Regions from separate parts of the Paenibacillus sp. 3LSP genome, predicted to be linked through region 3. Evidence: predicted binding sites of a transcription regulator. Region 3 holds the regulator's gene; each other region holds the start of a gene.

Region 1 (7,927 bases), on a different contig from region 3:
GGCGCATTTGTAGGTACCGTGGATACCCATGCCGACGTTAGACAGGCGATGCAAGCTGTCTACAGTGTATCCGGATTGTCCAACAGCCTGCATACGATCAAGCTGGTGAAGAAATCAGGCCGATTTATGCTATTGGATGCGTTCAGGGTGCAAATTCCTGACCTGATAAACCGCACCGAAGCGACTTTTGATAAAACGCTGTCCGCTCAGGAGGACATCCAAGTAGAAGTGCTTAGCGGCATCGAAAATCTCAGCAGCATCCAAAACGGTGAGACGCCGTTGGTTGAGGGCACAGACTACACCGTAGAGGGGAACCAGGTGACGATCAAGAAGGAATACCTCGCCGCTCAACCGGCGGGAAGCTTGAAGCTGACGTTCCACATCAAGGGAGATTACTACGATGACGTGCATTCCACCGAGATGAATGGCGATTTCTTCGAGTATACGTTTAAGGGCACCGGCATCGATTTGCGAATGCCTGCTGGCCCGGCTCAAGGGGAAATGGAGGTGTACATCGACGGACAGCTGAAAGCGACGGTAGACGCCTATGCCGAGACCCGCAGCGCTCAGCAACCGTTGTTCAGCATCGCCAACCTGCCGGCTGGTGAACATACAATCAAAGTGGTGAAAAAATCCGGCGAGCTGATGCTGGTCGATCAGCTGATCTTCCACGTCGCTTCGGGTTCGACGCCGCCAACAACGCCAACCAATCCGACGAACCCGCCTTCGTCTCCATCTGGACCGTCAACGCCGCCTAGCCGTCCAGTGGAACCGGAAATTATCCGCGATCCATCCAGTCCTATCCCGGTCGACATCGTTCGGACGACCGCAGCTGATGGCTCGAAGCAGGATGAAATCAAGTTGACGGCCGATGCTAAGCTTCGGGAAGCGATTAACAAATTGGCGGAAGAAGGCGCCGCTTCGCTGAGTCTGATGATCCCGGATGCGAAGGATGAAGTGAGCACCATCAAGCTTTCGCTTGCCCGCGACGTCATTTCCTTGCTCACGGGGCGTGGACTTGACTTGCAATTTCGAACCGTAAACGGGGAGATCACGATTCCGGCAGCTTCCTTGCAGGGGGCAAGCAGTGATGTGACGATGACGATCCAGCCGGTAAAAGCAGCCGCCCAAACCAAGGAAATCGAAGGGCGCGCGAACCAGGCTGAGGTTGTGCTTACGGCTACAGGAGGTAATGAAGTTACAATTATCGGCCGCCCGGTTCAAATCGAGACGAATTTGCAAAACCGGGAGGTCGAGCTTGTTCTGCCGTTAACGGGGATGGCAGATGAAGTAGACCTGATTAAACTCGGTGTGTACGTCGAGCATTCCGACGGAACAACGGAGTTCCTGACGGGAGAAATTGTTCCGTTAGCGAGCGGCAAAGGGCTGAAATTCACCGTCGATCATTTCAGCATCTTCGCTCTAGTGAACTCGGACTCAGCGTTAACCTCTATGCATAAGGCCTATATCAGCGGTTATCCCGGTGGTTTGTTTAAACCGGAGAACCCGATCACTCGCGCGGAGATGGCCGCCATGTTAGTCAAGGCGATGGAAATGAAGGAAGCGGGCCAGACGATTCGCTTCAGCGATGTTCCGGCAGGTCATTGGGCCGCTGAGGCGATTGCCAAAGCGTCCAGAATGGGCTTGATGCAAGGCTATGCCGATGGCAGCTTCAAGCCAGAACAGCCTGTCACACGGGCGGAACTTACGGCAATCGCCGTGAAGTTGATGAAGTCGGCTGCAGGGCAGCAAGGCGCAGGCTTCTCGGACACCGCCGGTCATTGGGTGGAGCAGGCGATCCGAGCGGCCCAGGCGGCGGGTATCGTCAGCGGATATGCTGATGGCTCGTTCTGGCCAACGGCTTTGGTCACACGGGCCGAGGCTGTGACGGTGTTGAACCGCGCATTGGAGCGGGGACCGCTGTTTGGCGGAGCCGACGTACTTCCGGTGTGGCGTGACGTTCCGCAGTCGCATTGGGCATTTTATGAGATTGCGGAAGCATCGACAGAGCACACCGCGATGCCGAGAGCAGCTGAAATAAAATAAAAGAGGAGCGCCACCCGGCTTGCTTCAGCCGATGGGCGCTCCTTCTTTGTGCTTATTTATATGGATCGATGGTTTGAATGGTACCATCCGGATTGTAATGCAGCTCAGTATATTTAACGCTGCGTTTGTGGTTCACACCGCCGGACAGCGAGCTGTCATGGTAGAACAGGTACCATTTATCTTGGAATTGCACGATCGAATGGTGAGTGGTCCAGCCGATGACTGGCTCCAGGATTTTACCTTTAAATACGAACGGACCTTGCGGGTTCTTACTGATCGCATAAACCAGCGTATGGGTCGTTCCGGTGGAGTAGGACAAGTAGTAATACCCGTTGTACTTGTGCACCCATGGCCCTTCGAAATAACGGCGCTCCTCATCTTTGGCTAACAGCGGATTGCCATCCTCATCCACAATCGAGATTTCCTGCGGTTCGGATTTGAAGGTCAGCATATCGTCGCTCAGCTCGGCGAAGCGTGGTCCAAGCGCCGGTGCATCTGGTGCCGGGCCTTCTGCGTCCGGCTTGAAGGTGCCGGTTTGCCATTTCTCCAGTTGGCCGCCCCAAAGTCCGCCGAAATACATGTAGGCACGATTGTCGTCATCCACGAGAACAGCCGGATCAATGCTGAAGCTGCCTGGAATATAGTTTTCTTCCGCCTTGAAAGGCCCGGCAGGCGAAGAGCTGGTCGCTACGCCGATACGGAAGATGCCATCTTTGTCCCGCGCAGGGAAGTAGAGATAGTAAGTATTGTTCTTATAAGCCGCATCCGGAGCCCACATTTGCTTGCTGGCCCATGGGACGTCGCGCACATGCAGGACTTCACCGTGATCGACGCATGGAGAGTTGAAGTCGTCCAGCGACAGGACATGGTAGTCCTCCATGGCGTATTGGTCACCGTTGTCGTTGTCTGGACCGTCATGATCGATGTCATGGGATGGATAAATATAGATCTTGCCTTCATACACATGGGCAGATGGGTCTGCCGTATAAATGTGAGTTACAAGTGGTTCATTCGGACGTACAGGTTTTTCCACAAGGATTCCCCTTTACCTAGTTAGTTTGTTGACTAAACTTACTAACTTTAATTATACAGAAGCTTAGGCAACTATCAAGCACTTAACGTTATTTTCTCCGAAATCGTCGATTTTTATGGGAAAAGTGGAAATGAATCACTACATATTTTTGCTCATGCGGGAATAGGTTCACTGTGTAAATAGGTTTTGGTAAAAATTAGAAACAACTTGTCCAGATAAGGAGTGATGGTGAATGTCGGATCATTTGGATTCATCTGAATCAAGGCAGCCGGAGAATCAAGCTGGCGCGATGTCGTCGATCCCTCAGCCGATACGGGCTGACGGCGCCGGGGCTACCGATACAGGCTCGCGTGACGTCATGCGGGATCGCGAGAATCCCGATATGCTGGTTCCTCCAGTGACCGATAACGGATTGATTCCGAATTTGAAGTTTTCTTTTTCGGATACGCATATGCAGTTGAACCATGGGGGATGGTCCCGGGAAATTACGGTTCGGGAGCTGCCCATCGCCACGACGCTGGCGGGGGTCAATATGCGTCTGACGCCGGGGGAGTGCGGGAACTGCATTGGCACCAGCAGGCAGAATGGTCGTTTATGATTTCGGGTAGTGCCCGGGTTACAGCGGTCGATCAGGACGGGAGGAACTTTATCGCCGATGTGGGCGTGGGGGATTTGTGGTATTTTCCACCGGGGATTCCCCATTCGATTCAAGGGCTGGAGGAAGGCTGCGAGTTTCTGCTTGTGTTCGATGACGGGAATTTCTCTGACCTCAATACGTTGACGATCTCCGACTGGTTTGCCCATACGCCCAAAGAGGTGCTTGCTGCGAATTTTGGCGTGCCTGAAAAAGCGTTCGACCATATCCCGAAAGAGCAGGTGTATATTTATCAGGACCGTGTTCCGGGGCCGATCGACACGCAAAGGATTGAATCGCCGTACGGCGAAATTCCTCTCAGCTTCAAGCACAGCCTGCTGGCCCAAGAGCCGATTCGAACGCCGGGCGGGACGGTACGGATCGCGGATTCGTGGAACTTCCCCATTTCCAAGACGATTGCGGCTGCCCTTGTGGAAATTAAGCCTGGTGCAATGCGAGAGCTGCATTGGCACCCCAACAATGATGAATGGCAATATTATTTGTCCGGGAAAGGACGGATGACCGTATTTGCCGGTAACGGCGCTGCCCGTACCTTTAACGTCAGAGCAGGGGATGTAGGGTATGTACCGTTTGCCTATGGCCACTATATCCAGAATACCGGCGACCGCAGCATCTGGTTCCTGGAGATGTTCCGCAGTGACCGATTTGCGGATGTGTCGCTCAATCAATGGATGGCGCTGACGCCGCATCAGCTGGTGGAGAGCAATCTGAATGTCGGGCCGCTGCTGATGGACGCGCTGCGCAAGCAAAAATGGCCGGTTGTCAAATACGACCATCCCAATCAACCGATGACATAGCCTAGAATTTCTTCGACTTCGTCCATCTGCAACACCAGGCGCTGGATGTCCGAGGGATCGCCGCAGCGGGCAGCAATTTGCGGCAGGCGGATGCCCAGCAGCTGTTGCGATGGATGGGAGGGCGATGTGTTCGGTGCGCCAGCTGAGATTTGATCTGATGGCTCCTGTTCCAGCTTAGGTCGAACGAGGTCTTCCAGCAGGACAGATACGCAGGGCAGGTCGCCAAAATCCTCGGGAGCAAACGGCTCAAACGGTCCCGAAACCGGGATATACAGCGTTTCCGACCAATCCACATCCCCTGGCTGGAGATCCACAATTAACTGCAGCGGACGGATCGAGTCCGTATAATAATCGCAATATGCCGCAATCCGCATTCTTTACCGCCCTCCTCGACTTCCGATTTGTCGTTCCAGCTGGGACAGTACCCGCCGGGTTTCCGGCGACCAGCTCTGCTCCGCTTCGCGCTGGCGGCGGGTTGCCTCCTGGGCAGCTGCGATGAGGCTGCCCTGCAGCACCCGCCGTTGGATTTGGTCCAACCGCTGCTCTGCCAGCTCCGGGGGAACCTGGAACTGTAAGCCACCGCTTCGCTGCGATGATCCGGCACCGGCAGCTTGGCGAACATATAGAAAGGAATGGCGGCATAGAGCACAAACTGCTCAGCTTCGGTCTCTTGGGCATGCATGAACAGCTCAGTCATCCGCCGCTGATCTCCGGCATGGCGCAGCACATGGCAAAGTTCATGGAAAAAGACGACCCGGGACTGATCCGCCTGCATCATTTTGTTCAAGAAAATCACATTCTCCTCATTGTCCGAAAAGGACGGGTGATTCCCATAGACTAACCCGATCCCGAAGGCTTCGGCGATGCGGTCGATGTCGAGATCGGCGGGGGATGAGATCCCGTGATTCAGATATTTGGTATTCATCCATTGCTCCAGATGAGTCTCGCGATAATAGGCGTACAACATTCAAGTCACCTCTTGGATGAGAATGTATGTTCGGTCTATAGTCCGAAATAAGGGCCCTTAGAATCAGGGCCGTTGTAGTTGTCTTGTTGATTTTATATGTAACTCGTTATCTTCGAATAATTTAGCCTTTCGATTCGTCTCCGTCCAGCAGCTTCTTCTTCTGCTCCCGATATGCTTTCAGAGCTGCCTCCATCATGGCGATTTCATCCGCTGTATACGCTTCAGGTCCTCCGAAAAAAGACAAGCTCATGCCTTTCTCCACTGCTGAAGACGGGTCGTTGGTCCGGCCTAGTAAATAATCGGCACTGGTATCCAGAGCGTCAACGATCTTACGCAGCACCTCCGGATCCGGCTTGCGGTCGTTGGTCTCATACCGAGATAGCTGCACGACCGAAATTTCGGCTTGGGAGGCGAGGTCTTTTTGCGTGAGCTGACGTAGTTCACGAAGATATTTGATTCGTTCGCCTAGCGTTTGCATGGTTACTCCTCTTCCTAACCGTTTCATTTAGTGTAGCACAAGTTGCCAAATTGGTAAAGAGAAGGTGGTCAGAATGGAATTTATTTATATTACCAAATCGGTAATCTAGTGGCTTGACATTACCAAAACGGCAACATATAATCAGGTTGCGGTTACCAAATTGGTAAAAAAGAGGGTGGAAAACACTCTATCCAAACTTTTCTTGGACAAGCTCAATTGAAGATAAGGAAGATAGGGATTTCCAAAATGGTAATAAACTTCGCTTAAAGAAACTTAAGAGAGGTGAGATTTATGGACATGACTGCACTAACTTCGATCACATCGGCCTTAGCGGCAATTAGTGGGATAGCATTAGGCTGGGCCGGGCGCTCGAAAGCGATGCGGAGGGAAGCTGAGGAAGCGGCTGAAGCTGAGGCGATGAGACGAACAGAGATCGTAAATCTCAAGAGACTCATTGACGACATGAAAATCGAGCAGAAGCTGCAAGGCCAGCGATTTGAAGCCTTCTCCGAGCGGCTGACCCGCGTCGAAGAGTCAGCAAAACAAGCCCATAAACGGATCGATCGGCTGGAGGAATAAGCTCTTGGGTATGATTGAGGTATATGGAAGAGTATGCTAAGATAACAATAGAAACAAGGAGGCTGCGCCACAGCCTCCCCGGTACAACACTTGGGTGGGAAACCTCCAAATGTACTTCAGAGAATAACCCGCACCTCGGCGCTAACCTGGGCGGGTTATTTTCGTTTATTCAGGTAAGTAAGCAGTGCAAGGACAAACATGCCTAGCATGATCACTTCCGAAAACGAAAATTGCATACGCATCACCTCCCATCCGGAGGCGATACAGTCCCACCCAAGTTCAGTTGTACATGCTAAATTATACCAGAGTCTGCTAAATCATCGCAGGCTCTTTTGTTTTTTGATGAAAATCCTAGATTCGTCCTCACAAGTGCACAAGCGAAGGGGTAACCTTGCGGAATAGCATAAATGGAAGGGGTGAAATCGCTTATGGATACAAAGAAGTACCAAATTGAAAGGCGATACATTGTAAAGCGGCCTAACGTCCGGCCAGGGACGAGGTTGACGACGGGAACCCCGGAGTTTTTTGTGGCGCATGACACGGGGAATCCGGGGGCTACGGCGGACAACCACTATGCCTATTTCAACTCGCTGAAGGATCGGACAGCCTCGGCCCATGTGTTTATCGATGATACAAAAATTCTTGAAATTATCCCGACAGGCACTGGCTCGGATCCCGCGGAAAAAGCTTGGCACGTGCTGTATAACGTGAAAACGGACAACGATTTATTTGGCTATGATGCCAATGATGCTGCCATCGGGGTGGAATTTTGCTATGGCGGGCGCATAAAATTTACGGAAGCGTACAAGCGCTATGTCTGGTATCTGGCTTATTGCTGTTACAAATGGAACAAGAACCCGTACGTCTTTATTCCATCCCACAAACAACTCGACCCGGCGCGAAGACAAGATCCTGACAAGGCTCTGGCTACAGGCAAAAAAACGATGAACCGATTGCTGGACGATATCTCGGCCGAACTCAAGTCGATGCGTACGTCTAGCCCAACGCAAAATTCGAATACCTCTTTTACACCGCTTCCGGCTTCCATCGCGCAATCACTGATCGACAACTATGTTTCTCCTGCATGGTTTGCTTCACGTGCCAAAGGGGACCAGGTTGGCATGACGCATTTTCACAATTTAGCGAACAATCTACGGGTGGCCTCAGGTATTCCATTAGCCTCTTCGTCCACTCCCGGCCCATTGATTCCACTGCCAAAAAGCAATGCACAGGAAATCATCTTCCGCTGGCTTTCTCCGGCTTGGTTTAAGGCACGGGACGAAGGGAATATGGCACGAGCGCAGCATTTTAACAACTTAGCAAACTACCTGCGCCGGGCGGCGGGCATCCCGGAGCAATAAGAAGGAGGGGA
Region 2 (7,927 bases), on a different contig from region 3:
CCCCCTCAAACCGAAGAATAATACAAAATGATTATTGCCTCACGAGATGATTATTGCTATTATTTGACAGACATCATACACTTGGAATTAACGACTTTTTAACGATAAGGTCAGGTGCTGAGATTGGTGAAACCTTTAAGCTTCTTAAGCAAACTGATGATTTTTACAATCGCCGTAAGTACACTGCCCGTCCTGTTCATCGGAACGTTTTCCTATCTGACTTCAACCCGAGAAATCCAAAAAAATGTCAACCGAAGCAAAATTGAGCTAATTTCGCAAATTAACTCCAATGTAGAACGGAAGTTAACAACTGTCAACCAAACGTTAAATCAAGTCGTCAACTCGACCGTGCTCAAACAGGCTCTTCAAAACCCGTTATCTGAAAGCGATTTCAAACTATATAACGACCTGCGGAATGAAATCCGCAACATGCAATTCTTCGATACGAAGCTGGAGGATGTCGTGTTGATGAATCTCCAGCAGGACTGGATGGTGAAGAACTCCGGGCTGTATCGGATGAGTGAATATAAGGACCGTGAGGGCCTGGAACAGCTGATGGATACGCCAAATGATACCACCTGGATGTTAACGCCGTCCTCCTGGTTTTATAGCGAGGAGAATGCGGATTCAGCACCTTGCCATTACAGCATCAGCCTGATCAAGAAGCTGCCGGTCTCCAGCTTGCATAAATACGGACTGGCATTGGCCAATTTTCCTGCCTGCAGCCTGCAAGACGTTGTGGCGACGGACGTTCAGACCGAGGACCTGGTGATTGTCGCAGATGAGCACGGGCAAATCCTGATGCATCCTGATCCTTCATGGATCGGCCGTCAGCTGGAGGAAACCGGATGGGAGGATACCTCCTTGCTCGCGGACGAAACTCATCCCTCCGGGCAATTTCAGACGCACATCGGCAAGAAAGCTTATGCCGTCACCTACTTGCGCTCCCAGCTGAACGGATGGATGTATCTATCAGTCACCTCCATCGGCAGCCTGACCCGGGAAGCCGGCAAAATTGGACTGTTCACCTTCTATGTCTGCCTGTTTATGCTGGTGTTGTCGGTCGGGCTGGCCTGGTTCGGCTCACGCCGGATGTACTCGCCGATCGAACGCCTTCTGCATCTCATCGGCCGGCGCAAAACCGATGTCCGCCGGACCCATGCCGATGAGTTTGAACTCATTGGTGAAGAGTATGATCGTTTGTTCCAGTCCAAATCGCAGCTTGAAACGGAAGTTCGGCAGCATATCCGACAAGTGCGGGCGTTCTCCTTGATTGAAGCGTTTCAAGGGCGCTACACCAAAAGCCAATTACTAGAGAAGCTCGAACAGTACGGCTACCAGGAGCAGATCCGCGCTTGGCGAACGATGACGGTGTTTACCTTAGCCCTGGATTTTACGGAGGATTCAGCCTATGGCAAAAAGGATCTTAACCTGCTGCTGTTCGCCGCGCAAAATATCATCGAGGAGTTGCTGGATCCCCGCAGCCGGTTCACCCCGGTGATTATGGACCAAACCATCGTGACGTTGATCGGAAGTGCTGAAGAGGAGCCTGATTCGTTCCACCAAACCGTATATACTTGGACGGAGAAGCTGCAGCACGAAATCCATCTATGCCTGAAAGTCCATGTCAGCATTGGTCTAAGCTTGTCATTTCAGTCCATCTCAAAACTGCCCATCGCTTACCGCGAGGGGATGGAGGCATTAAAATATCGGATGAAGCTCGGGACGGGGGTCATTATTCAATACGAGAACCTCAACTCCGGCAAGCATGTCCTGAACGTGAACTATCCGACGCATAAGGAAAACGAGCTGCTAGACGCCATTAAGCTGGCGGAAACGGAGAAGGCCAAGGAAGTGAATGCGCGGCTGTTCAACTCCATGTTCAACCAAGAGCTGACGCCGCAGGAATATCAAATCCCGCTGACCCGCCTGCTGAATAATTTGCTGGTAATGATGCAGGAAGCGGGGATCGCCTTGCACCAGATCCGGCCTGCAGGCAGCGGTTCTTTGTTTGAAGAGATGTTTGGGCTGCACACCAAAGCAGAAATCGAGGATTGGTTCTGGACGACGGTCATTCACCCGATGATCCGCATCTTTCATAACCGGCAAAACGCCCAGTACCAAAATATTTCGGAGAAAATTATCGATTTGATTCACCACGAGTACGACACCGATTTAACCCTGGAGGCTTGCGCCGCCCGTCTTCATTACAACGCGAACTACATCAGCAGCATTTTTCGGAAAGAAACGGGCTGCTCCTTCAGCGAGTACCTCACGATGTACCGCTTCAAGATGGCGAAAGAATGGCTGCGCAATACGGAAATGCCCGTCAAGGAGATCGCGGCCAAGCTGAGATACAACAACTCGCAGAACTTTATCCGCTCCTTCCGTAAGATAGAGGGGATGACACCGGGGCAGTATCGGGAAGGTGCAGCAGCGCATTCGCCGGGGAGCATTCGGAAATCGATGTAAGGCTGCGGCGGGGGCCCGGAGGTATAAATGGGCCGGGGCTTTTGCAGGATTATCCCGTTTGATCAGGAACCCGCAACCCGCTTGATGACCGCCTATCACTGCACCTGCTTTCTCCCTTCACTTCACCTTGCCCGCTCCCGGCTTATAGCTTCCTGAACGAAAGGGATAATCGTGGCAAGAGGCGTACGAAGCGGAGGGAAGTTAGCCCTCGGCATTCACTTGCTGCAATGGAATCGAAACGTATTCTTCATATCCCACTTGAGTTTTGGAGCTTGCATTTGAAGGGGGCTTGTCCTTCGATTCGATATAAAACTGCATGATCTGAAAAGCAACCTCCAGTTGTCCGCGATTTGCTTCTGAGGTGAGCTTGTGGACCGTCGAAGGCAGCACTTCAGGACAGCCGCTCGTACAAAGGACGGTCAGATCCACGTCCAGTCCTCGTGAGGCGTTCGCAACAAGCATGCCAACAAACTCGTTGATCACAATCCCGGCGCCCCCTCGAAACCGCGCCAGAAAATCGGGCAAATGGTCCACGTTGTCCGCTGTGAGCACGAAAATGGCTTCCGGTTCGAGTTCTGCCGCATCCATGATGATCTTCATCGTGTTCTCATTCGTGAAGTCATCCAACACCAGAAAGCGCCGTGCGGTCGCGGCCGATTGCTCTCTCCATAAGGTAAACGCCTTGCGGTAATCCATCACAACTTTATGAAACAGCGGATCGTCGATATGGGTATCGAGCAGTACGATCGGAACCCCAAAGCTAAAATGGACGGAAATGTCCCGGAAGACGTCCTGCTTCACTCCGGCCAACAGCACCCCATCCACCTCCCGCTGCCGGATGATCTCTGGATTGGGCCGCAAGGCGTCCATCCCCAGCACAAGCAGGTGATAGCCTGCCTGATTGCAGAGCATCTCCATCCGTTCAGCTAATCTGCCGTAATAGAGCTGCTTCCATAACCCGTCCCGCTCGCTGCGGCAGAAGAGCAAGGCCACCATGCCGGATTTCCCCCGGACAAGCGAACGTGCCGCAAGGCTAGGGATATAATTTAGCTTCTTCGCGGCTTCCAACACACGGCAGCGCGTTTCATCCGTAATTTTCTGGTTGTCCACATGATTTAAAATGTAACTAACCGTTGCCACCGAAACCTTCGCTTCACGGGCAATATCCTTCAAGGTTGCTTTTTTCACGGCCAACACCTCATCAAATCTCTAGCACTTTGGTAGGATGATACCATATCCCGGAAGGGAATCGCTACTGCCTTGGTCCATAAAGGATTAGGCAGTTGGGTCATCCTCCCACTCCTCCACGATGAAATGCAGACGAACCGGCTCGGAGGTGTCAAAGCGTCGGCTCGTTGCCCTGCGCTCATGGAATCCAAAGCCTCGCGATACCTTCACATCAAATACCAGGTCTCTAGGCAGCAAGAAGCTCCCCTGATAGAACCCGTCTCGAACTTTCGGGATTTCGAACCCCGCGTGAATTCGAGCATCCGCCAGGGTAGACGGTGGAACGGTCACGCTGATTTCAACTTGCACGTGCTCGGACAAGTCCGGGATCACCTCGATGCTCGTCAGTGCGGTAAGCCCGCCGAAGCTGACCGTTACATCAGCTTTCCCTTCGGCCTGCGGAACGATCAAGCCGTCCGGTCCCACCGTCAGCACTTCCGGACAGTCCACCGTATAGTCTGCCTTGAGTAAACTCATTTCGAAGCCTGTGTCGCAGGTCACTTGGGGATAGAGCCAAACCCGATGCCCTTGCAGCCCCACTTGTCTTCTCCCGTCCAGCCTGATACTGCGCGGGCGTCCCATCTCGCCAAACAGATACAGCAGCGGGGAGTGCAACCGTCTGGCCCAAGCGACTTGGGAGTGGCCCGCCGCCTCATCAAGTAAAAACATCAAATCCTCGCCCGGCGCAAAACCGCTTTGGATCAATTCATCCACAAACGCCCGGACGTGACGAGGCATGATCAGCCCCTCCGCACCGCCGATATCGACCCAAACGCGCAGCGCGGGCGGTTTGACCGGGAAGGAATGGTATATTTTTTGCTCGCGTACCGGTTCAAGATGGTTCATATGGTCCCTTGGTTCATTCACCACCGCATGCACCAGAAAAGGCGACAGGATCGCCACCTGTCCAAAGATGTCCGGACGACGAAAAGCGATATGATAAGAGACAAGTCCGCCCGCAGAAGAACCGATGATCGCCGTATGCTCCCGGTCCGTTAATGTCCGAAACTTAGCATCGATCATCGGCTTCAGCTCCTCAATGAGAAACCTTTCGTACAGATCCCCTTTACAAGTCGTATTGAAAGCTTCTCGAACTCCCGGATGATCATGGAAATACTCCGAGCCCCGTTGATCCTCAATGGACGATACCGCCACGATAATCACTTCTTCCATCCGACCTTCCCGGCTTAACCGCTCGGCCGTTAGGTGCATCTCCCAAGAGTCTCCCTTAGAATCAGACGCAAACATATGCTGTCCATCCTGCGCATAAAGCACCGGGTACCGACGATGCTCCGCTTCCGCATAAGAAGTAGGCAAATAGACATAAACCTCCCGAGCATTGCCCAAAAACCTGGAGTACACATTAGCAAGTGTAACGATTTCCGCTCCCATTCGTAACCATCCCTTCGGCAAGCAAATTTAACTTAAACGATTAATGTTCTAAACTTAAACGTTTAAGTTAAGTTGATATTAGGCTGGCTCTGGGGATTTGTCAACACGATCTCTCACAACAATGAGCAAAAAAAGAGCTCTCGATCACCATAAAGGTCAATCAAGAGCTCTTGTTCGTTAAAAATCGATGCGGTCGAGAGGACTCGAACCTCCACGGGGGGTTAGCCCACACGGACCTGAACCGTGCGCGTCTGCCAATTCCGCCACGACCGCATAGTCGATATCGTACAAAATCATATTTTGCAGCGACAAGATAGATCATACCACGCCCTGCATTGAGAAGTCAATGGAAAAGTTTCATGGGACCCCTTGATTAAAAACGTTGCGCGGGGGTATGATAGGAACATAAGTTCGCGTAAAGGAGTGTTGTTCCATGGCCGTTCCCGGCATCAAGGAAGAAGAACTGGCGCTCATCAAGAGCGCGCTGCTGCTCGGTTTCTTACAGAAGGTATTCGAGCGGGACGCCCGAATTCTCGAACAAAGCGGGCTGCTGAAGAGCCCGGAAGCTTACGTCGATCTCATCCGCGGCGGCGAGCGCCGTGTCGCGTTGGTCCTCTCGGAGATTCAAGGCAAATTCCGCGAACGGAACATTGAAATCGAACGGATTCGTCAAGACGAGAACGGCATTCAGGCGGACTACCGCTGCCGGGGATACCATGGCAAGATGCGGATTTTGTGGGCCGGCTTGCAGCGTGAGGTGTCCACCCGGATGCGCGCCTATCTTGGCAGCGGGGGCGCATCCGCCAAGGAGCGGGCTATCCTCCGAAACCGCCAGCCGGGAAGTGGCGACGTCTCCTCCCCTGCAAGCTGCGGCAAAAAAGGGACCCTTTAAGGGGGAATGAATCCCCTGTTCATTCATCATGATCAGCCCATTTTTCCAGAAAATGTTGCAACAACTTTTTGCGAGCTCTCGCCAGCCGCTGGCTGACAACAGCTTCTCCCAGATTCAACTCCTTACTGATTTCACGATACGATTTTCCAGAGAGATAAAACAATAGCAATACGGTCTTATAGTCTGACTTTAATTCGCTGAGAGCCAAATAAAGCAATTCAATTTTCACTTTGGTCTCAACTTCACTTGCAACACTGACTTCGTTTCGAACTTTTGCATATATACTATCGCATATATAGCCAACCATCCGATGGCCGTTATTCCATTTTCTTAGGAAATCAATGGCGGTGTTCCGGGCAACCCGCCTAATCCAACCTGGTATATTTTCATCTGATTGTAGTCGTGGCCCATGTTTGACTGCCTTAATAAACGCTTCTTGTGTAATGTCCTTAGTTAGTTCATGATCATCGCTTATGGAAAAAATATCCTTGTGGACAAACTGAGAAAAAGAACGATAGACCCATTCTTGTGTAGCGACATCCATATCGTGAATGGGGCATCGTAACAGTTTAAACCACCGTTCCAAAGAAAATCCCCTCCGAGCTACCAATGAGCGAGCAAGTTGGTTTCTTACCACTTTTCAGTCTCGAATCATATGATAAACATCACATATTTAGAGTATATCATTCATTGGGAGAAAAGGGAATTTTATCCTAGCAAAATAGTAAAAATGCCTTCCTAGCCATTAGTAGTCGGCTGAACGGCATATCCCGTCTTCTATTCATAAAAACTGCTTGGCCATATAAGCTACGATCATACCTATAAGAAATATGGCAGAAACGCTGGTCCACTTTTTGTCGTTTTCAATGTCCCTTATACGTAATATCCAGAATACAATTAAAAATATGACTTTCCCCCAAATAGGCACATAAGGAAATGTTAGTCCCATTGTAAGCGCAATCGCTTTTACCCCTATCTCAATAGCAACTTTTATTTTCATTTATTGTTCCACCCCACGACCGTTTTATCTAAACAAAATTCGTTCATTCAGAATTAAGTCATTGCGTTTTAGCTGGGTACCATCCACAACCAGCGGGACAGAAGGGCCTCTAAATTCTTCGTTTTTCCCCTCGGTCTTCTTGATCGCATGAATGTGAAGGTGTGGCTCTGTGCTGTAACCCGAATTTCCAACCTTGCCAATCTTTTGTCCTGCCTCAACAAGGTCTCCTTCCTTTATTTGAATGCTTCCCTTTTTTAAATGAAGCAGTAGGATATAAAAATCTTTATATTCAATGACGACCATATTGGATCTCGTTGACAGAGGACCGGTTTTAAAAGCATCACTCATCCCATCAACTACTTTTACCACTTTCCCATAGACGGGACTATATACCGGCTCACTGTAAATCACGTAATCATCCAAATTCCGAGACATCAAAAAATTCCTTTTGCTGATCCCCCATATATTCAATTTGACAATATCGATTGCGTATTTTTGGGACGGATACTCATAATGATAGTTCAATGCACTTGAATTACCGCCATGTGAGATACTGTATATCCCGCCTCTTAACGGGAATTTTATCTGAACAGCCTCCCTATTAGACTGGCTGTCGAAGAAAACTGTTGTAACTCGCAAGACTGTTACCACCACAAGTAAAATTCCTGGAATGATTAAAAGCCATCGCAGAAAGGACAGGAATGGCGGACGTTTCTTATATTCCCATGATATTCCTCTATGTCTCCAAAACGAGACCAGGATAGCAATGGGCAAAAAGCACATCATCGCTATACGTAGATATTGACTGATAAGGGACCAATCGGTATACATCAACATCAACACTGACCAAAAAAACGAGAATGAACCGAATATCAGCCAATTCTTCCAGATTTTGAAGCGCATAACAAGTAAAATAATATTAAGTATAAGAGGCACGAAGAACG
Region 3 (7,927 bases):
ATCATCGTTGTGAAAGGATACGTTTCATAGGATTCATACAACCCCCGCGCTTCCCGGCGTACGGCTTCTTCCAATTGATCGGGGTTTAATCCATCAATTTTCGCCGCAGCGCGTTCACACGTTGCAGCAAAAGCTTCCTTTACGCTTCGCTCATCCCAGAGCAGCGTGTCATCCAGGTCAAAACATACCGCCTTGATTGCCATTCGCCCCAACCTCTCCATTCCTATCACAAGTGTATTGTATAAGGTTTATTCCTTCACCAGCTTCACATGATGGGTATCAGCATACAACTGCAGGCGTGCAGCCATTGCTTCCGTGTCAAACCGGTTACGGGTGCGGTAGAACACCCACTTCGGTTCCCGCGTCTTCGGTTCAATGACGATTTTGCTCCGGCTCACTTTGATCTTGCTGATGTTACCCGCATCCAACATCCGATCGCGGTTGAACTTCGAAGTGTACAACGAGCTCTTATTCACGCGCAAATAAGGCTTGCGCAGGAAAATCACCAGAGCCAGCACGAAATACAAAAAGATCGTTGCCCAGAACAATACCGAATTCACTTCCTCGGTATTCCCGATCAACCCGACCACGGCATACAGCAGCGCTAACAGAACCAAGGCGGTAGGCAAAATGAAGTTCCGCCCTTTAAATACGTCGCCTTCCCCATTTGCTCCAAGTGAAGTACGAGGGTTGCGCGTCCCTTGTCCGACATTGGAACCTTTGCCTTTCTTGTACATTCTTCGTTGATTGCGTTCTACTTTTCGGTCAAACGACCCCATACCTGTTCCTCCCTATTTATCTACAATCTCGATCGACTCGAGCTGTTGCCGAAAATTTCTGCGAACGTTTTGCAGATACGTTTCCCGAAGCTGGGCTCTTTCCAAGAGTTCGTCTTGCGTTAACCCTTCTTGTTTCGCTTTTCGAGCCAGCTCGTTAATCCGCTTAACCAAAGCATCAATATCCATAAATCCACCTGCTTCTTTGATATACTATGCTACCCATGATGTCTCACAGGGCATTAATTCTTACTTTGACATGAGAAAAAGAGCTTGTCAAGGCGCGGCAACCCCTGCCGTAATACCTTAAGACAAGCTCTGTTCGAATACATTGATAAACCTGTGAATTATTTTTTAACGTATGAATTATCTACTGGGCAACATCAACGTATCGCCAGCTTGAATCGCACTGCTGCTCAACCCGTTAGTCCGGATCAGCTTCTGAACATAGACCCTTGTGTCCAGTCCTTGTGGCTTATGTGCTACAGCAATTTCCCACAACGTATCTCCTGGCATAACCACGACATATTCCGGCCGATACGTTCCGTCAGCGTTGTCTGTGGAAGCAGCAAAGGCTTGTACCATTCCAGTACATGTGATGCTGAGGATGATTAAAAGCAGGACGATTTTGGACAATCTACTCTTAAGGAAGACATTCATATGTAGACTTCTCTTCACCGGACGACGAAAAGAAGGTTGTTCATAGATGCTTTGATAAGAACTATATTTCAACATTTCACCATCACTCCAAACAAGTGTTCTGTTTTACATGTATTCAATATAACACGAACATTTGTTTGATTCAATAGTTTTTTCGAACAGTTGTTCTTGTTTTTTTTAAAGTAGTTCTCTTCTCCCAAACTATTTAGAACTAATGTTTGTACGAACGGAAGTTCTATGTTATAATTTTTCCAAACGTTACTAAATGGGGTTGATCCGTAAATGTCAAAGGTATCGAGCCGGCAACAGGCTATTCTTGAGTTTATTCGCAACGAAGTACGCGCTAAGGGATATCCTCCTTCGGTCCGGGAGATCGGTGAAGCCGTCGGATTGGCTTCCAGTTCTACTGTTCACGGCCATTTAGACCGTCTGGAGAAGAAAGGATTTATCCGCCGCGACCCAACGAAACCGCGCGCCATTGAATTGCTGGGTCAAGAGGAATCGGAGAATTACAATTTATTTGCACACAGCGTGACCCGCGTTCCGATTGTTGGGAAGGTTACCGCGGGCGTGCCGATCACAGCGACAGAGAATATTGAAGATTATTTTCCGTTGCCAGAGCACTACGCAGCGGAAGGGGATGTCTTTATGCTTTCCGTGGTTGGCGACAGCATGATCGAAGCTGGAATACATAACGGGGATTATGTGATCGTCCGCCAGCAGCAGACGGCGAACAACGGAGATATCGTTGTGGCCATGACGGAGGATGACGAAGCAACGGTTAAGACGTTCTATAAAGAAAGTGACCATATTCGCCTACAGCCGGAGAATTCAACGATGGAACCGCTTCGTTTGAAGCATGTAACCATTTTGGGCAAGGTCATCGGCTTGTTCCGCGACCTGCACTAATTTGAAATCTTCCCTTTCGTAGGCCACATAAGATAAGGAAACCGAACAGGACGAAGCGATGCAGTGACTTCCGCTTCGTCCTGTTTACTTTATGGGGAACTTGATGACTTCCCCTCTTACTCCCATTCGAGGTCTAAGAAGCTCATGGGATTATAGCCGTTCTTCTCCCGGCGCCCGCGCGTACCCCACCCTAGCCCCGAACGCTCTGTGATCCACCACTGCTTTAACCGATAGCGACGACGTTGGTATCTTTTTAGTTCGGTTACTGTCATCTGCATGAACCTCCTTATATCTATAAGTTGTCCCAATTCGAGTGAAATCATGGCATTGTTTCGAAATCCAAAAGCTGTAATTCATTCGTCTTCACCATAAGAAAAAGCCAGCCCCTGCTTGAAATGCCGGGAGCTGGCTTGGCTGTGAACCCTGATTAATACAGCGTCATATATTGATCGCGTTCCCATTGGTGAACTTGGGTCCGGAAAATATCCCATTCGATCTCTTTCAATTCGTAGAAGTGAGTTAATGCGTGATCTCCCAGCGCTTCGCTGATGATTTCGCTGCGGAGCAATTCGCCGAGCGCTTCCTTCAAGTCGGATGGAAGACTTGGGATGCCTTCCTCTACCCGCTCTTCTTCAGACATCACATAGATGTTGCGATCAACCGGATCAACCAACGGAAGCTCTTTCTTAATTCCATCCAGTCCGGCTTTCAACATCACAGCCAGAGCCAAGTATGGGTTAGCAGCTGGGTCCGGGTTACGCACTTCGATCCGTGTGCTGAGACCACGGGAAGCCGGAATCCGAATCATTGGGCTGCGGTTGCTCGAAGACCAAGCCACATAGCAAGGAGCTTCATACCCAGGTACGAGACGTTTGTAGGAGTTTACGGTTGGATTCGTGATCGCTGCAAATGCGCGGGCATGCTTCAGAATACCGGCCATATAATGACGTGCTTCTTTGCTCAAGCCCAATTCATCACTTTCGTCATAGAAAGCATTGACATTGCCTTTGAACAGCGATTGGTGACAGTGCATCCCGGAGCCATTTACGCCAAACAGCGGCTTCGGCATAAACGTTGCATGGAGCCCATGTTGACGAGCAATCGTCTTAACGACCAGCTTGAACGTTTGGATTTGGTCAGCTGCTTTGATTGCATCAGCATATTTAAAGTCGATTTCATGCTGACCTGGTGCCACTTCGTGGTGAGAAGCTTCGATTTCAAAGCCCATTTCCTCCAGGGTCAATACGATTTCGCGGCGGCAGTTCTCGCCCAAATCCGTAGGAGCCAAGTCGAAGTATCCGCCTTGGTCGTTCAATTCGGTTGTAGGGTTGCCTTTATCATCGGTTTTGAACAGGAAGAATTCCGGTTCTGGACCAACGTTCATTGAAGTGTACCCCATTTCCTCAGCTTCCTTGAGCGCACGTTTCAGAATCGCGCGTGGATCGCCGGCAAACGGAGTGCCGTCAGGCATGTATACATCACAAATCAAACGTGCAACGCGATCCTCGGTCACCCAAGGGAAGATCACCCAAGTGTCCAGATCCGGGTAGAGATACATATCGGATTCCTCGATGCGGACATACCCTTCAATGGAAGAGCCGTCAAACATCATTTTGTTATCCAATGCTTTCTCCAACTGGCTGACTGGGATTTCTACATTCTTGATCGTTCCCAGCAAGTCCGTGAATTGCAAACGGATAAAGCGTACATTTTCTTCCTTAGCAATTCGCAAAATATCTTCTTTGGTGTATTGCTTGTTACTCACCCTAACCTCTCCCAACGTTTAGATTATTTTTTGAAAAACCGAGACAACTCACCTTGGAGCAAAGAAACTTGTCCCGGTTTGCTCCCTGACACCAGTTGCTGCTTCAACATCCGGTAGATCTGGGAATCTGTCATTTCCTTTCGCTTCTCTTCCGTGTCCTTCGTGATGACTGTCGCATCCTGGGACTCCCGAGACATCGGATTCATAACCTGCTTGATTCCCGCGATATTGACACCTTTGTCGATGAGACTCTTGATTTCCAGTAACCGCTCGACGTCATTCAGAGAAAACATCCGCTGATTTCCCGAGGTACGTGCGGGTACGATTAATTCATGTTGCTCGTAATATCTTATTTGTCTTGCCGTTAAATCCGTAAGTTTCATGACGATACCAATAGGAAACAAGGCCATATTTCTGCGAATTTCCTCACTCATCGCTATCAACCTTCCAGTTAGATTATCATGACCTTATCATATGTTAGTTATCCTAACATGTCAATAGATATGTTAGGATAACTTACAACAAGTTGCGGTCTTTCATCGTCTGAAGTGCGGTGAGCAGGCCAAATTTAACATGGGAATACGTTAAACCACCTTGCATATACGCGATATATGGCGCACGGATCGGAGCATCGGCAGACAATTCCAGGCTCCCTCCCTGGATAAATGTCCCGGCCGCCATGATCACCGGGTGGTCATAGCCCGGCATATCCCAAGGTTCGGGCACTACGTGGCCGTCCACAGCAGCTGCCCGTTGAATCCCCTGAACAAATGCTATTAATTGCTCTGGGGCGTCAAAGGCAATCGCCTGGATGAGATCGGTACGCCGATCCTGCCAAGCCGGCCGGCTTCGGAATCCTGCCCGCTCAAACAATGCTGCAGCCAGGATAGAGCCTTTAACGGCTTGTCCGACGATCGTTGGAGCCAGAAACAAACCTTGATAAATGCCTCGCGTCGTTCCCAGCATCGCTCCCACCTCGCTGCCAATGCCCGGTGCAGTTAACCGGTAAGATGCGAGAGTGACCAGATCCTGCCTTCCGCAAATGTATCCACCGGTTTCTGCCAAGCCGCCTCCCGGATTTTTAATCAGCGAACCAGCCATCAAATCGACACCAACCTGTGTTGGTTCCTGTTCCTCGGTAAATTCACCATAACAGTTGTCTACAAAGACGATCAGATCCGGCTTGATTGCTTTCACTTGGGCAACCATCTCACCGATCTGCTCAACGGAAAAGGAATCCCTCCAATCGTAGCCGCGCGAGCGCTGAATCCCAATGACTTTGGTCTTATTGGAAATTTTGGTCTTCACGGTGTCCCAGTCGACTGTGCCGTCAGCCAGCAATGCAGCTTCGTGATACCGGATACCATAGTCCTGCAACGAGCCGCTGCCGTCACCCGGCGTTCCAATCACTTTATGTAGTGTATCATATGGACGCCCCGTAATATAGAGCAGTTCGTCCCCGGGACGCAAGACCCCGAACAACGCTGTAGCGATTGTATGCGTGCCGGAAGCGAAATGCGGCCTTACCAGTGCGGCCTCCGCTCCAAAAACGTCCGCATAAACCAGGTCCAAAACTTCACGACCCCGATCATTATAAGCATAACCGGTGGAACCGGCAAAGTGAAAATCGCTGACTTGATGACGTTGAAAAGCTTCGATAACCTTCCATTGGTTGTGATCGACGATCCGGTCGACCTCCCGGAACCGGCTTTCCACCTGACGTTCAGCGGCTTCCAGCCAATGTACGATTTCTTCCGAAAATACTGCCATTGTTACGTAATCTCTCCCTTAATCTATTCCATCGTTTGTCGTGTTATCCTCAGGGGCTTCTTGCTGTGGAATGAGAAAAGGAGCTAAACGATAACCGTACTTCTCGAAATCGGCTTGATTCACATCAATTTCGTAAATGAGGTCTTCGTCGTCGATCTGCTTGTCCACTACTTCGCCAATTCGGTATAACACAGAAGCGAGATCCCCGCGTTCTGCAGGAATCCGATACGACTTGGTGCCGCCGGACAGCTTGCGCTGTACGGCTTCGCGAACCGCAGCCAAGTCGCGTTCATCAAACGCGGATATCTTTAAATAACCCTCGCCCGCCGGCAGCATCTCCAGCTGCTCCGGTGGACAAAGATCTTTCTTATTAAACAACATGATTTGCGGCTTTCCCCCAGCTCCCAAATCATTTAAAATCCGATCCACGACCTCGATTTGCTCCTCACGCATCGGGGATGAGGCATCCACGACGTGGAGAATCAGGTCCGCTTCGTTCACCTCTTCCAGAGTGGCACGAAAGGCAGCAACTAGGTCGTGCGGCAGATTTTGAATAAATCCGACCGTATCGGTCAGCACCACTTCTTTGCGACCCGGCAACGGGAACAACCGGGTGGTCGGATCCAGCGTTGCGAACAGCCGGTTTTCCACGAAGACATCCGCTGAGGTTAACGCCTTAAGCAGTGTAGACTTTCCCGCGTTGGTGTAACCTACCAGGGCAATTTGCACTACACCGCTCTCCTTCCGGCGCGCTCGATGCAGTTGCCGATGTCTTGTGACTTCCTCCAGCTGACGTTTTAATTCACCGATCCGCCGGCGGATATGGCGGCGATCCGTTTCCAGCTGGCTTTCCCCGGGGCCCCGCGTACCAATCCCGCCGCCGAGACGGGACAGATTCTTGCCATGCCCAGACAAACGCGGGAGCAGGTAGGTGAACTGCGCTAACTCGACCTGAATGATCCCCTCCCGCGTTTTTGCCCGTTGCGCAAAAATATCCAAAATCAGCTGAGTACGGTCGATAATCTTCACGTCCAGCATCCCTTCCAGATTGCGCACCTGCGCTCCGGACAGCTCTTGGTCAAATATCGCCGTATTCGCCCCATGCTGCGTGATAAGGTCACGAAGCTCCAACACTTTCCCTTTCCCAATCAACCAGCGGGGATCGGGCTTCTCCCGATGTTGGACGACCGTTCCTGCGACCTCAACCCCGGCTGTTTCGGCCAGCTGTACCAGTTCGGCCAGGGAGTAGTCCGAATTTATTCCATTTTGCTTCGTCTCCGATGTAACCAAGCTAACTAAGATAGCTACATCTGGTTGGTGGGTCGTCGTTTCATGCAATTGCATCTTCGACATGATCACTGCTCCTTCAAAGGGATCCCAAGCGATACTTCCATTAAGTTTTCTTCACATCCAGCTTCAAGTCTTCGGTTCGAATAGTCATCAGCTCCAGCTTACCTGGTGAACCACCGCCATATTGATTCAGCAACCGCACCGCCTGCTGCCGGACAGACCGTTCAATGATGTTGCGAACATAACGAGCATTGCTGAACACCTGATCACTTTCACATTTTTCACGCAATAAATGTTGCTTTAATTTGAGTATCGCCTGCGGCATCAAAATATAATCCCGCTCTTTCGCCATCCCCTCGGCAATTTGAATCAGCTGGTCGATTGTATAATCCGGAAAATCCATCTGAATCGGGAATCGAGACGGCAGTCCCGGATTGGTGGACAGGAAAAAGTCCATTTCATCGGAATATCCGGCAAGAATTAAGATAAATTGGTTTTTATGATCCTCCATCGCTTTGACCAACGTATCGATGGCTTCTTTGCCGAAGTCCTTCTCTCCACCGCGCGCCAAACTGTACGCCTCATCGATGAACAAAATGCCGCCCAGCGCTTTTTTGACTAAGTCGCGCGTTTTCTGAGCCGTATGGCCGATATATTCGCCGACCAGATCGGCACGCTCAACTTCAATCAGATGCCCTTTACTCAGCACGCCCATCCGTTGAAACATTTTCGCGACAATACGTGCTACTGTCGTTTT
Region 4 (7,927 bases), on a different contig from region 3:
ATGACAGCAAGAAGGAGGAGAAGCGGCTCACCCGCTGGCAGAAAATCGCCAAGGAAGCCGCCGAGCAAGCGCATCGCAGCAAAATTCCGACGGTTGAGCTTCCCGTCAAATGGGACAAGCTTCTTGTAGAGCTGAAGAACTACGATTTGGTATGTTTATGTTATGAAAAAGAGGACGGCCGGCAGCTGCGAGACGTGCTGAAGCCTTTCGTTATCGGGTTGACACCTGAAAGAACGGTGAAAGTCGCTGTGGTCGTTGGACCGGAAGGCGGCTTTACCGAAGCGGAAGTAGAGGAAGCCGAAGCTGCGGGAGCGGTATCCGTTGGTTTAGGCCGGCGCATTTTGCGTACCGAGACCGCTGCCATGGCCGCCCTGACTTGCATCATGTATGAATCCGGAGAAATGGGGGGGAAATGAGCGATGCCTACTGTCGCCTTTTACACCTTGGGCTGTAAAGTGAATTTCTATGATACTGAAGCCATTTGGCAACTCTTTAAAAACGAAGGCTATGAACAGGTTGATTTCGAGGAATCAGCTGCCGACGTTTATTTGATTAATACTTGTACGGTGACGAATACCGGTGACAAGAAGAGCCGTCAGATTATTCGGCGGGCGGTGCGCCGTAACCCCGACGCGATCATTGCGGTAACTGGCTGCTACGCGCAGACATCACCTGCGGAAATTCTGGATATTCCGGGCGTAGATCTTGTCATCGGTACACAGGACCGGGACAAAATTATCCCTTACGTGAAGCAGCTCCAAGAGCAACGTAAGCCGATTAACGCTGTGCGCAACATTATGAAGACCCGGGAGTTCGAAGAGCTGGACGTACCAAGCTTTGCCGATCATACCCGCGCTTTTCTGAAAATCCAAGAGGGCTGCAACAACTTCTGCACCTTCTGTATTATCCCTTGGTCGCGTGGTTTGTCGCGCAGCCGCGACCCGCAAAGCGTCATTCAGCAAGCGCGTCAACTGGTCGCTGCAGGATATAAGGAAATTGTTCTGACTGGCATCCATACGGGCGGCTATGGGGATGATTTGGAGAACTACCGTTTGTCCGATCTGCTGTGGGACTTGGATAAAGTCGAAGGTCTGGGACGTATCCGGATCAGCTCGATTGAAGCAAGCCAGATCGATGAACGGATGCTGGATGTGTTGAAGAACTCCTCGAAGATGTGCCGTCACTTCCATATCCCGCTGCAAGCAGGCAGCAATGAAGTGCTGAAGCGGATGAGAAGAAAGTACACGATCGAAGAATTCGAGCATAAAATCAAAATGATCCGCGATTTCATGCCGGACGTTGCGATTACAACTGACATCATTGTCGGCTTCCCTGGGGAAACTGACGAGCTGTTCCGTGAAGGCTTCGAAGCGATCAAACGCATCGGCTTCTCGGAAATGCACGTGTTCCCGTATTCCAAGCGGAGCGGTACGCCGGCAGCGCGGATGGAGGACCAGGTCGACGAAGAAGTGAAGCATGCTCGCGTGCATGAACTGATCGACTTGTCCGAGCAAATGCAGCTGGCTTATGCGGAGAAATTCGTGGGTCAGGTGCTGGATGTCATTCCAGAGAAGGATGAGAAGGGCACTGCCGGAGACGGCTTCGTGACGGGCTTCAGCGACAACTACCTGCAAATTCGCTTCCCGGGCACACCGGACTTGACCGGCAAAATCTGCCGCGTGAAGCTGACCAAAGCGGATGCGAACACCTGCGAAGGACAGTTAGTTCGAGTTCTGGACGATGCCACTCAAGCCTTAGCTTAATAAGGTCGCCCGCCATCGGGCATAGGTCAAGGATTTCACCCTGATTGGGGTTGAAATCCTTGTTGTTACATACGGGTAATTTGGAAGTATGAGTGCGATGCACCTATAATTAACAAATAACAACGGGCGTCAACAATTTCTCGCCCAGCGCCGAAGACGGCATATCCTGAAGGGAACAGCGAACAGAAGCGCCTCAGTCCATTGGGAGGCTTGGGTAAAATAAAGGAGGTACAGCCAGAATGCCATTCAAAGAAATCTCTGCTGGAGGCGTCGTTTATCGCATCCAAGACGGACGGCTGCAAGTGCAACTGATTACCGATCGTTATGGCAAGATATCGTTTCCGAAAGGGAAGCGGGAACCGGGAGAAACCGTGGAACAAACGGCGCTGCGCGAAATTTTGGAAGAAACCGGCATTGTGGGCCGGATTAATAAATTGATTGATATCATCGCATATACTTACCATCATCCCAAACTCGGCTCCGTGGAAAAAGAAGTCCATTATTACCTGGTAGAATGGCAAAGCGGTGCCCTCCGTCCTCAGCTTGAGGAGATCCGCAGCGTGTCCTGGTACGAGCCGCAGGAGGCTTGGCGTCAGCAACGCAAGGCGGGATATGACAATAACGACTTCATCTTAGAGAAGGCCTTGCAAATGCTGGGGATCGAGCCGGAGAACTAATACGGTGCAGTTGTTTTCTGCGATATTGAGGAGATGGGAGAATATCGGGGAAAATAACTGCATTTTTGCGGCTATTTAGATGCCTTCGCATTCGGAAGGAGGGGGCCGGCGTGATGATCCAGGTCTTCAGGCGGGTCCAGCTTGGACCAGATTGGCAAATAGCAGAACGGCAGCGCCAGCAAGGAGCAGACCACATTAAAAATCGTCTGCGTGTGAGCGATTTGCGCTGAAAGATCGCTGGTTAACCAGGCTGCCGCCCCTTGCAGCAGCGGAACTAGCGGCAAGAACAAGACTGCTCCCAATACGTTGAGCGTTACATGCGACCATGCGACGAAGCGGCCAGCTCGGGTGCCGCTGATGGCGGCGATGACCGCCGTGACACAGGTGCCTACGTTGGAGCCGATAACCATGGCGATGCCAAATTCGACCGGCAAGGCACCACTGGCGGCGAGTCCCATCGTCATGGCGACGACGGCAGCACTGCTATGAATGATCGCCGTCAGGATAGCGCCGGCAAAGGCGCCCCACAACAGGCTGCCGGTGGCATGCTCCAGCAGCCAGGAGATCACGCCGCGCTCTTCCAGCGCCGGACCAATCGACTGCATAAAACGGATGGCGATCATAACGAGGCTGAAGCCGGCGATAGCCAGGGCAGCATACTGCAAGGGCAGCAACCAGGGGATGCGGCGTTGGATATAGTTTGGCAACATTTCGCCTGCCAGCACGGCGGCGGCCCATAACGTGAACGAAACGATCAGCATGGGGACTCCCAGCTTGGCTATATTAAGGGCAAGCAGTTCTGTGGTCAGGCAGGTTCCGATATTCCCTCCCAGAATAATGCCGAGCGTCCGTGCATAGGACAACAGGCGGGCGTTAACCAGGCCAATTGTCATGACGGTTACAGCGGTGCTGCTCTGTAAGACGGCCGTGATGAAGGTGCTCGATACAAGGCCGGTCCAAGGTGTCCGCGTCGTCCGGTGAAGAACACCAATCAGTCGTGGACCTGCCCATGCGTGCAGGGCCGCCTCCATGACCTTCATGCCGAACAGGAACAGGGCGAAGCCAAACGTCACAGGAAACAAAATCTCATGAAACATGCTGGCAACCTCCCTCCCCGGATGATCTGTCAAATGCAGACAAGCGATAATCGTACAAGTTACATATATGACGGTCGGACAACTTCCATGCCAGTCAGGCTGACGAACCGTCCCGGTCGCAGCGGTGCTTTAGGCGTCGTGAGTCATATTTAAAATGAGGAGTGAAGGATTAAGTGGCAAGGGTCATATTGCAACGCAGCCGCAAGAAACGGGTGGAAAAAGGACATCCTTGGATCTTCAAAAATGAAATCGAACGATTGGAAGGAGAGGTGAAACCGGGCGATTTGGTTGAGGTGGTTGATCACCGGAACCGTTATCTGGCCACCGGGTATTACAACCCGGCTTCACAAATTACTGTCCGCATCGTGTCGTATACACCGTTGGAGGCGATGGACAAGGCCTTTTTTGTCCGTAGGTTTCAGGAATGCTTGAAGCATCGGGAACGGTTCGTGAAGGAGGACGCTTACCGTTTCGTATACGGAGAGGCCGACTTTTTGCCGGGGCTGATTGTGGACAAATTTGGTGACGTGTTGGTAGTACAACTGCTTACACTGGGGATGGACCGCTGTCGGGAGCAGATCGTAGAGGCGTTGTCCGAAGTGATGCACCCCGTTGGCATCTATGAACGCAGTGATGTAGGTGTCCGGGAAATGGAAGGCTTGGAGCAGGTGAAAGGGTCGATCTTTGGCCAGCCGCCGCGCCATGTGATCGTTTCAGAGAACGGGCTTAAGATCGAGGTGGATATCGAGCAGGGGCAAAAAACCGGGTATTTCTTCGACCAGCGGGAAAACCGGGCGTCCATCAAGCCGTTGATGACCGGCTGGGGTGGCCGCAGCGGCATTTCGCTGCAGGAGCTGCCCACGGAAGACGGCGGTGTGCGTCTCGCACCGGTTAACCGGAACGGTAAAGAAGTCACCTTCCCGTACTGGGATGGAGCTACCGTGCTGGAATGCTTCTCGCATACCGGAAGCTTCACCTTGCATGCTTGCAAATATGGAGCCAAAAAGGTCACTTGCCTTGACATCTCCGAGCATGCGATAGAAAGTGCGAAGCGGAACGTGGAACTGAATGGGTTCACCGATCGCGTCGAATTTGTGGTGGCTGATGCGTTTGACTATCTGCGCAGCCAGGTAAAGGGCTTGGAGGAACGGGCACGGCGGGCTGCCCAGGACGCTAAGGTCGATACTTCCGTGCCTTTGACCGCCGGCGGCGGGCGGACGTGGGACGTCGTGATCCTCGATCCACCGGCGTTCGCCAAGACGAAAGCGGCGGTCAAAGGCGCCGTTCGCGGCTATAAAGACATTAACCTGCACGGCATGAAGCTGGTAAATGAAGGCGGCTATTTGGTCACGGCCAGCTGCTCTTACCATATGCGTCCGGATCTGTTCCTGGAGACGATTCTTGAGGCAGCGGAGGATGCGGGCAAAGTACTGCGTCTTGTGGAATGGCGGGCAGCCGGTAAGGACCACCCGCAAATTCTTGGGGTGGACGAAGGACATTACCTGAAATTTGCCATTTTCGAAGTGCGCAGCAAACACGCGTTATAAAATTGAATATAATTGAATTACAGCCTCGTTTCGCGAGCTTTCGCGGTGCGAGGCTGTTTTTGTGACGGAAGAAGATGCGAATGTTTGATCGTATTTATGCTATACTGGAACTTAACGAATTGTCCGTCGTAGGAGGGATTTCCATGTCTTTACAGTTTATACTCGGCCGCTCCGGCAGCGGCAAAACAAGCCTCATTCTTGACCGGGTGACCTCCAAGCTGCGGGAGCAACCGATGGGTCCGCCGCTCATTATTTTAACCCCGGAGCAAGGCACGTTTCAGATCGAGCAGCGGATCGCTACGGCCCCGGGACTGCACGGTACAGTACGCACTCAGGTGTTAGGATTTCGTCGATTGGCGCTGCGCGTCATGCAGGAAACCGGAGGTGCGGCATTGGTGCCGATCGATGATGAAGGCAAGAAAATGCTGCTGTACAAGCTCATGCGCCGCCGCAAAGACGAGTTGAAGCTGTTTGGACACGGCGGAGACCAGCTCGGATTAATTGACCGGATCGCCGGGCTGTATACGGAAATGAAGAAATATAACGTGGATTTCTCCACTTTGCAGGAGCATTATCATCTTCTGGAGCAGATCGAAGGGGAGTCTCCTTTATTAAAAGATAAAATGCACGATTTGAGCCTCCTGTTCGCGGAGTATGACGAAGAACTGTCCCGCTTGTACATCGACAACGAGGACCATGTCGTCAAGCTGGCGCAGGGGGCCAGCGAGTCGGCTTATTTGCGCGGGGCGGAAATTTGGATTGACGGGTTTCATACGTTTACCCCTCAGGAATATACTGCGATTCTCGCGCTGCTGAAAACGGCGGCTTCGGTTACGGTCTCACTGACATTAGACCGAGTATACAACGATGGAAATCAGCCGCATGAACTTAACCTGTTCTATACCCCTGCATCTGCCTTCGTGAAGCTGAGCCGACTGGCTGCAGAAGAGGGGATTGAGGTGCTGCCGCCGGAGCTGCTGGAAGCTCGCCCGTTCCCGCGGTTTCGGGAGAGCGAGACGCTTTCATACTTGGAGTCGGCTTACGAGCGACGTTCGCCATGGCCGAAGTCTGAGCCGCCTAAAGATTTAGAGAATGCCTTGTCTCTGCACCGGGCGGCCAGCCGGCGAGCCGAGGTCGAAGGGGCGGCACGTGAGATGGTGCGTCTCGCCCGGGAAGAAGGTGTGCGCTGGCGGGACATGGCGCTCTTGGTGCGCAACTTAGGGGATTATGAAGAACTGCTTGCTCCAACGATGGAAGCATACGGGATCCCTTATTTCCTTGACCAGAAAACAAGCATGCTGTATCACCCCATGATCGAGTTTATTCGGGCGGCGCTGGACGTTGTGCTTGGGTTTTGGAGATACGAAGACGTATTTCGCTGCGTGAAAAGCGAATTTCTTCTGCCGCTGGACGGCAGTCTGACGCGTGAACATATGGATGTGCTGGAGAATTATGCTCTGGCGAGCGGAATCCAAGGTTATCGATGGTTTGACGGCCGTCCTTGGAAATCGGCGCCCAGCCTGTCGCTGGAGCTGGAGGATCAAACGTCGGCATCCACGAAAGCCATGGAGCAGCTGCAGCTGTTGGAGCGGTGCCGCGCTGCGGTCGCCGGCCCTTTGACCGCTTTTGAGAAAGAAATCCGTAAGGCGAAGAACGCAGAAGATATGTGTGCGGCAGTGTACCATTTGCTGGAGCGGGTGGAAGCCGCCCAGCGCCTGGATGTGTTGGCACACCAAATGGTTCGCGAAGGTAAGCCGCGTCAGGCGATGGAGCATCGCCAATTATGGGGCGCGGTATTGGACGTGCTTGACCAGATCGTAGAGATGATGGGGGACGAGCCGTTGGAGCTGGAGCTCTTTGCCGGCGTGCTGGAGACCGGGCTCAAGGAGCTGAAGGTGTCGCTGGTGCCGCCTTCGCTCGACCAGGTGCTGATCGGGAGTACGGAGCGGACGCGTTCGGGGCAGGTCAAGCATCTGTTCTTGCTTGGCATTAATGAAGGAATCATGCCAGCCAATTTGCAAGAGGAGGGGGTGCTCAGCGAGCAGGAGCGGGAGCGACTGGCGGAGCTTGGCTTGGAGCTGGCTCCGGGGCTGGCCCGCAAGCTGTTGGATGAACGTTTCCTCATCTACGAAGCGTTGTCCGGGGCAAGCCGTTCGCTCTGGTTAAGCTACCCCGCTGCCGATGGTGAGGGGGGGGCACTTTTACCATCGGAGGTGATCCGGCATGTGAAGCGGATCTTCCCGGGACTAAAGGAGCAGCCGCTGCTATTAGCGCCGGGGCCTGTCAGCAGCTCCACCGATCCGTTCGCTTCTCAGCTTGAATACGTCTCTCATCCGGGTCCGACGCTAAACGCCTTAATCGGTCAGCTGCGACTGTGGAAGACGGGAGAGTCCATTTCGCCGCTGTGGTGGCGTGTGCTGGAATGGTACAAGTCCCGACCGGAATGGGAAAGCAAAACGGCTCGCCTGCTGACCTCGCTGGATTATCGTAACCGGGTGCGCGGTTTGACGCCGGCAACGAGCCGACGGCTTTACGGCAAACGGCTGCGGACAAGCGTATCGCGGATGGAACAGTTCTCGGCTTGTCCGTTCGCGCACTTCGCTTCACATGGGCTGAAGCTGAAGGAACGCCAGCTTTACCGACTGCAAGCGCCGGATATCGGACAGCTGTTCCATGCGGCGCTCAGTCAGATGGCGATCACCTTCAAGTCGCAAAACCGCAGCTGGGGCAGCCTTACGCCAGAGGAAGCGATTCAGGCCGCCAATTCGGCTGTTGATGAGTTGGCACCTAAGCTGCAGGGCGAAATCCTGCTTAGCTCCAAGCGCTACGGTTATATTTCCCGC

Evidence for each region. The regulator LexA, encoded in region 3, represses DNA repair genes until DNA is damaged. The targets are predictions, from matches to a motif close to CGAACATATGTTCG.
Region 1: a site for LexA is predicted at 5,518-5,531, ahead of RW092_RS03270 (ImmA/IrrE family metallo-endopeptidase). Genes of this name have one in related genera too.
Region 2: a site for LexA is predicted at 5,492-5,505, ahead of RW092_RS06910 (YhjD family protein). Genes of this name have one in related genera too.
Region 4: a site for LexA is predicted at 5,162-5,175, ahead of addB (helicase-exonuclease AddAB subunit AddB). Genes of this name have one in related genera too.

The regions. Positions count from the first base shown of each region.
Region 1 covers NZ_JAWDJI010000052.1:846-8,772, reverse strand. Annotated here, with positions in the region: gene RW092_RS03290 (X2-like carbohydrate binding domain-containing protein) at 1-2,046, shown strand, start outside; gene RW092_RS03285 (glycoside hydrolase family 43 protein) at 2,099-3,079, opposite strand; partial or broken gene RW092_RS03280 (oxalate decarboxylase family bicupin) at 3,369-4,531, shown strand; gene RW092_RS03275 (hypothetical protein) at 4,516-4,905, opposite strand; gene RW092_RS03270 (ImmA/IrrE family metallo-endopeptidase) at 4,848-5,498, opposite strand; gene RW092_RS03265 (helix-turn-helix domain-containing protein) at 5,620-5,976, opposite strand; gene RW092_RS03260 (hypothetical protein) at 6,274-6,555, shown strand; gene RW092_RS03255 (peptidoglycan recognition protein family protein) at 6,984-7,916, shown strand.
Region 2 covers NZ_JAWDJI010000090.1:603-8,529, reverse strand. Annotated here, with positions in the region: gene RW092_RS06930 (helix-turn-helix domain-containing protein) at 127-2,472, shown strand; gene RW092_RS06925 (LacI family DNA-binding transcriptional regulator) at 2,674-3,660, opposite strand; gene RW092_RS06920 (alpha/beta hydrolase) at 3,748-5,091, opposite strand; tRNA gene RW092_RS06915 (tRNA-Leu) at 5,280-5,364, opposite strand; gene RW092_RS06910 (YhjD family protein) at 5,525-5,983, shown strand; gene RW092_RS06905 (RNA polymerase sigma factor) at 6,003-6,569, opposite strand; gene RW092_RS06900 (hypothetical protein) at 6,765-6,983, opposite strand; gene RW092_RS06895 (M23 family metallopeptidase) at 7,008-7,927, opposite strand, start outside.
Region 3 covers NZ_JAWDJI010000098.1:98,074-106,000, forward strand. Annotated here, with positions in the region: gene RW092_RS08055 (HAD family hydrolase) at 1-203, opposite strand, end outside; gene RW092_RS08060 (hypothetical protein) at 249-779, opposite strand; gene RW092_RS08065 (DUF896 domain-containing protein) at 792-965, opposite strand; gene RW092_RS08070 (LysM peptidoglycan-binding domain-containing protein) at 1,143-1,361, opposite strand; gene lexA (transcriptional repressor LexA) at 1,719-2,345, shown strand; gene RW092_RS08080 (hypothetical protein) at 2,462-2,617, opposite strand; gene glnA (type I glutamate--ammonia ligase) at 2,773-4,110, opposite strand; gene RW092_RS08090 (MerR family transcriptional regulator) at 4,134-4,544, opposite strand; gene RW092_RS08095 (methionine gamma-lyase family protein) at 4,627-5,880, opposite strand; gene hflX (GTPase HflX) at 5,899-7,224, opposite strand; gene spoVK (stage V sporulation protein K) at 7,274-7,927, opposite strand, start outside.
Region 4 covers NZ_JAWDJI010000173.1:7,837-15,763, reverse strand. Annotated here, with positions in the region: gene RW092_RS14610 (16S rRNA (uracil(1498)-N(3))-methyltransferase) at 1-416, shown strand, start outside; gene mtaB (tRNA (N(6)-L-threonylcarbamoyladenosine(37)-C(2))-methylthiotransferase MtaB) at 420-1,763, shown strand; gene RW092_RS14600 (NUDIX hydrolase) at 2,003-2,440, shown strand; gene RW092_RS14595 (Na/Pi cotransporter family protein) at 2,512-3,537, opposite strand; gene RW092_RS14590 (class I SAM-dependent rRNA methyltransferase) at 3,711-5,084, shown strand; gene addB (helicase-exonuclease AddAB subunit AddB) at 5,228-7,927, shown strand, end outside.